Linked DNA regions of Rheinheimera salexigens. The protein of the gene in region 1 interacts with the protein of each later gene in a pairwise test. Links are inferred from orthologs where the notes say so. Each region holds a gene or a part of one and is shown on either strand. Other genes may lie near its edges.

Evidence for each region.
Region 2: the proteins of BI198_RS07240 (region 1) and ndk interact in binary tests that used the Escherichia coli proteins (3 or more experiments, as listed by UniProt). The link is inferred for Rheinheimera salexigens from one-to-one orthologs.

The regions. Positions count from the first base shown.
Region 1 is NZ_MKEK01000001.1:1,564,056-1,567,035, forward strand. The notes cover bases 5-2,980. They hold BI198_RS07240 (5-formyltetrahydrofolate cyclo-ligase), read right to left. Parts: upstream 1,796-2,980; coding sequence 1,214-1,795; downstream 5-1,213. Other genes in these bases: serA (phosphoglycerate dehydrogenase), read right to left, coding at 5-155; rpiA (ribose-5-phosphate isomerase RpiA), read right to left, coding at 295-951; BI198_RS07250 (UPF0149 family protein), read left to right, coding at 2,251-2,832; ubiH (2-octaprenyl-6-methoxyphenyl hydroxylase), read left to right, coding at 2,833-2,980. In the rest of the region: more of serA, read right to left, coding at 1-4. UniProt on the Escherichia coli protein: Involved in the removal of 5-formyltetrahydrofolate.
Region 2 is NZ_MKEK01000001.1:882,074-885,043, forward strand. The notes cover bases 1-2,966. They hold ndk (nucleoside-diphosphate kinase), read left to right. Parts: upstream 1-1,250; coding sequence 1,251-1,682; downstream 1,683-2,966. Other genes in these bases: hscA (Fe-S protein assembly chaperone HscA), read left to right, coding at 1-675; fdx (ISC system 2Fe-2S type ferredoxin), read left to right, coding at 679-1,014; BI198_RS04175 (bifunctional tRNA (adenosine(37)-C2)-methyltransferase TrmG/ribosomal RNA large subunit methyltransferase RlmN), read left to right, coding at 1,816-2,943; pilW (type IV pilus biogenesis/stability protein PilW), read left to right, coding at 2,959-2,966. In the rest of the region: more of pilW, read left to right, coding at 2,967-2,970. UniProt on the Escherichia coli protein: Major role in the synthesis of nucleoside triphosphates other than ATP. The ATP gamma phosphate is transferred to the NDP beta phosphate via a ping-pong mechanism, using a phosphorylated active-site intermediate.

The DNA.
Region 1 (2,980 bases):
TTAATACGTTCAATTAGCTCATCTTCGGGCAATGAAGTTTTAAGGTATTCAATATTGCTATACCCAAGGCTTTTAAAGCTTTGCACAGCGCTTTGGTGAAGGCCCTCTAACAGTAAAATTTTAATTTTATCTTTGGCCAGTGAAAATTTTTCCATATTGCTCTCTTTAAGTCGCGTTAAAATAAATTAAGTTTTTTATGCACAATTATTTTTATGATTGTTTTAAAGCTAGCCTTGGTTTTTCATTCGAGTTTTTCGATTTTAGTAATCGTATTATTATTATAATTATTGTTATTTAATTAATAATTTTGGTGCCAGTCACCGTGCCAATAAGCACTGTGTCTGCACGGCGATGGGCAAAAATACCGTTACACACCACACCAACAATATTATTGATGCTGTTTTCTAAAGCCAGTGGATCAGTGATGTGCAAGTTATGCACATCTAAAATAACATTACCGTTATCGGTAATAACACCTTTACGCAATATGGCTTCGCCACCTAATTTATTTAGCTGACGTTGAACATAAGCAATAGCCATAGGCAACACTTCAACCGGTAGAGGAAACGCGCCTAGCGTGTCGACTTGTTTACTGCTATCGACTATACAAATAAACCGCTCTGCCACAGCAGCGACAATTTTTTCACGGGTTAATGCTGCGCCGCCACCTTTAATCATATGTTTAGCGGGGTTTATTTCATCTGCGCCATCAACATAAACACTAAAGCTGTCTATATCGTTTAGTTCAAACACTGGAATACCCAGCGCTTCAAGTTTGAGGGTAGATTGTACTGAGCTAGAAACTGCGCCTTGAATATGCTGCTTAATGCTAGCAAGAGCGTCAATAAAATGATTTACAGTGGAGCCAGTGCCGACACCCACAATAGTGTTATGAGGAATAAACTCTAGTGCTGCCCATGCAGCTTGCTTTTTCATTTCATCTTGCGTCATTGTTATATCCAATAAGCTTTTAGCCATACAGATGGTCATTATAACGAAACGTTGCCTAGACAAAAGGGCAAATGCAGAAATAAAGCTTAGTAATAACGATAAGCCTGACTTTTGGCAATGTTGGCAGCATTTACATTATGTGTAATACAGCAGTTGCTATAGATTTGCAGTGATTATTGGCAAGTTATTAATGAAAGGGGCTTTTTTTAAAATGTCTTATTCTAAAATGATTTATTATTAAATGCGTATCGGTAAAAGGCTGTTATTTAAAGCGCCAAATTTTATCCGGCGTCACAATAGTCTGTAGAGGAATGTCCCAACTGGCTATGGGTAACGCAGAGACTTGCTGACAACTATGGGCTAAACCAACAAAGCGAGAGCGATAATCTGCAGGTAACTGAGCAAGAGTGCGATCATAAAAGCCTCCGCCCATACCTAATCGATTACCTTGGCTGTCAAAAGCGACTAATGGCGTAAATATTAAATCTAATTCCGCTACTGGAATAATATTCTGACAAGCCAATAAAGGCTGTTTAATACCAAATTTATTGGTTTGTAACGGGCTGGTTGGCTCATAACGGACAAATACTAAATATCCGGCTGTAAACGGATGCAACACCGGTATATAAACCGTTTTATGTAATTGCCATAAGGTTTGAATAAGCAAGGATGTGTCGAGTTCGCCATCATTGGTGAGATATAACGCTATATGCTGACTAGTGTTGAATTGGGGGAGGTTAGTAATCTGAGAAACAAGTTTTTTTGCCGCAGTTTGCTGTTCAGCACTAGATAATTGCTGGCGTGTTAAACGGATTTGTTGTCTTATTACGCTGCGACTGGTCATGCTAAGTTACTGTATTTAAACTTTAATTTAAAGCATAAAACATTAGCAAAGGAAAAAAAGAAAGAGGATTCTCCAAATTGCCGTGTCGAATTGTTGCCCTTGAACCATGGGTTCAAGGCGGGAGTTAAAGTGGTTGGCTTAGGCTTCCCAGTACAAGCTGGGCCTGCACACTGACAACACATATAAAACCCTTTGTATAAACAATTATCGGCTCAGGGACGTCAGTCCAATCACAAACAACTCAGAGAACACGTTAAGTATAACAGCTTGATTGAGAGTGTCTAAGCCAAAAGCCCTTTCTAAGGTGGTTTTCAGTTCATTCGCTTGATTTTTATGCAATTATAGTGCTTGGACACAGTAAAACGCGGCTGACTAACAAAAGCCAGCTTGCAAACTTGGCGCTTTGTCTTGGCAGTGGTAGCATAAGCACTAAGTTAGCCAGCAAGAATCCTATTATGAACGAGCAATCTGAATTGACTTACGAGCGATGGTCCCATTTGTTAGATCAAGCCGGTGTAATGGCCGCTATGGCGGAAGTACACGGTTTAATTTCCGGCTTATTAAGCGCAGGTGTTAAAGCCGAGTCCGATCAAGTTTTACCTATTTTATATGACTTTTTAAATGATGGCCAAGCCTTACCGGTAGCGCTACAAAAACAAATTGAACAATTAATTGTTGCTACAGCGGCTGATCTTAATAATGCCGATTTTAGTTTTAGTTTATTACTGCCTTCTGATGAAGACGCTTTAGCAGATCGCTTAGAAGCGATGGTAGAGTGGACTCAAGCTTTTTTAGTGGGCTTTGCTGTACAACAAACAGATTTATCGCTACTGCCTGAAGATGTGCGCGAAGCGATTGAGCAATTATCAGATGTTACCCGTATTGATATTCATGGTAACGACGATAGTAGTGCTGAAGAAAATGAAGAAGCGTATTTTTTAGTCATAGAGCATGTTCGGATCATGGTATTAAATTGCCATGCCGAAGTAGGCCAAAAATTTAGCAACTTAGCTGTAAGTAATAAAACAGTGCATTAAATGGCTAATAAAACCTTATCCAAAACCTCATCGGCTAGCAGTGCGGCTAACACTACGGCTGACACTATGGTTAACAGTATTAACACGTTTGATCTGGTTATTGCTGGTGGCGGTATGGCTGGCAGCACGTTAGCGTGGGCTTTAACCC
Region 2 (2,970 bases), 680 kb from region 1 along the record:
CCGCTGTCTTTAGGTTTAGAAACCATGGGTGGATTAACCGAGAAAATTATTCCGCGAAATACTGTTATTCCGGTGTCACGTGCACAAGAATTTACTACGTTTAAAGATGGCCAAACTGCTATGGCTTTGCATGTAGTGCAAGGTGAACGTGAACTAGTTGACGATTGTCGTTCATTGGCGCGGTTTGAACTGCGTAATATCCCGGCGATGCCCGCAGGCGGCGCTCATATTCGCGTGACATTTCAAGTTGATGCCGATGGTTTATTAAGTGTTAATGCTGAAGAGAAATCGACCGGCGTTAAATCCAGTATTCAAGTTAAACCGTCTTACGGTTTAAGCGATGATCAAGTCGCCACTATGTTAAAAAGCTCTATGCAATATGCACGAGAAGATATGCAATTGCGCTTGCTACGAGAGCAACAAGTTGAAGCTGAACGCGTACTTGAAGCCATTACTCAAGCGTTAGCCGCGGATGCTGCTTTATTAAGTGCTGACGAATTAACAGATATTAAACAAGCTTTAGTCGAGTTAGCCCAAGTGAAAGCTGGCGATGACACGGCAGCAATTAAAGCTGCAATTGAACAGACAAACACACTGACTGACGACTTTGCCGCGCGCCGAATGGATAGTTCTATTCGTCTTGCGTTACAAGGTCATAACGTGGACGAGGTATAGTAAATGGCTCAAATCGTATTTTTACCCCATGCTGAATTATGCCCTGAAGGCGCAGCGTTAGAAGCTAAACCTGGCGAAACAGTATTAGATGTTGCGCTACGCAATGGCATTTCTATTGAACATGCCTGTGAAAAATCCTGTGCCTGTACCACTTGCCATATTATTGTTCGCGAAGGCTTTTATTCATTAAAAGAAAGTGATGAATTAGAAGACGATATGTTAGATAAAGCCTGGGGCTTAGAGCCAGAATCTCGTTTAGGCTGTCAGGCAAGAATTGCCGATGAAGATTTAATTGTCGAGATCCCAAAATATACCGTCAATATGGTTAGCGAAGGCTAAACAGTCTGATATTTAGTTAGCCTAATGCTTCGTTATTGCAAATAAAGCCTTATCCCGTGTGGTAAGGCTTTGTTATTTTTACTTAAGATAATTAGCTTAAGTAAAAATTGACAGTATTGGTTATAAAAACAGCTTTTTTACGGCAACAAATAGGTTTTTATTTACTTATAGCGTATAATTTGCCGCCTTAAAATTTATCACCTTATTTATTCATTAACTTTAATCAGGAGCCTATAATGGCCTTAGAACGTACTTTTTCAATTATCAAACCAGATGCAGTTGCTAAAAATGTAATTGGTGCTATTTACAACCGTTTTGAGACTGCTGGTTTACGTATTGTTGCTTCAAAAATGGTTCACTTAAGCCAAGAACAAGCTGAGGGCTTTTATGCTGAGCATAAAGCACGTCCATTTTTTAATGCATTAGTGTCTTTCATGATTTCTGGCCCAGTGATGGTTCAGGTTTTAGAAGGCGAAAATGCGGTACTTAAAAATCGTGAAATCATGGGCGCAACTAACCCAGCTGAAGCGTTAGCCGGTACTTTACGTGCTGACTACGCTGCTAGCATTGATGAAAACGCAGTTCACGGTTCAGACGCTGCGGCATCAGCTGCACGTGAAATTGCTTACTTCTTCACTGAAGCTGAGCTATGTGCACGTACTCGTTAAGATTAACCTCTTAATGAAAATGATTTAAGGGAGCATTGGCTCCCTTAATCTAAGTAGGTGCTTAATCAATACAGTACCTACTTAGAGCAGTATTTTATAGCTATTGTTTATTGTGGTAAGGAGTGCTCGACACATGACTGAGCAACAGAAAAAAATTAATTTACTTGATTTAACGCGCAGCGAAATACAGCAGTTATTTGTTGATATGGGCGAAAAGCCATTTCGTGCCGATCAGGTAATGAAATGGATTTACCACTATTGCGTTGATAATTTTGACGAAATGACCAATATCAATAAAGTATTGCGAGAAAAGCTAAAAAAACGTTGTGAGATTACAGCGCCAGAAGTAGCGATGCAGCAAGAAAGTAGTGATGGCACTATAAAGTTCATTATGCGACTAAGCGGTGGTCAAGAAGTTGAAACGGTGTGGATCCCAGAAAAAGATCGACGCACGTTATGTGTTTCTTCCCAAGTTGGTTGTGCGTTAGATTGCTCATTTTGCTCGACTGCACAACAAGGTTTTAACCGTAATTTAAGCGTGTCGGAAATTATTGGTCAGGTATGGCGCGTCGCTAAAATTATTGGTAGTTATGGCGGTAGCGATGTAAAACCAGTGACTAACGTTGTTATGATGGGCATGGGCGAACCATTGCTTAACTTAAATAACGTGGTACCGGCTATGCAATTAATGCTGGAAGATTTCGGTTTTGGCTTATCAAAACGCCGTGTAACGTTAAGTACCTCAGGTGTTGTACCTGCATTAGACTTATTACGCGAGAAAATTGATGTCGCGTTAGCGATTTCATTACATGCGCCAAATAATGCCTTACGCGATCAATTAGTGCCGGTAAATAAAAAATATCCAATGGAAGAGTTTTTAGCTGCTTCACGCCGTTATGTCGAGGCGTCAAAAGCTAATGACAAGGTTACTATTGAGTATGTTATGTTAGATGGTATTAACGATAGCATGGAGCAAGCGCATGAATTAGCGCATGCTTTAAAAGACACGCCATCTAAAATTAACCTGATCCCATTTAACCCTTATCCTGGGTCGCCTTACAAAAGATCCAGCAATTCACGTATTGACCGATTTAACAAAGTCTTACATGAATATGGCTTTACTGTTATTGTACGTAAAACCCGTGGTGGTGATATTGATGCTGCTTGTGGTCAGTTAGTGGGTGACGTGATTGATAGAACCAATCGCCAGCTTAAAAAGCAAGAGAAAGGACAACCAATCGCGGTGAAATTACTGTCATAATTCAAGGAATGGTCTGTGTTAAAGCGC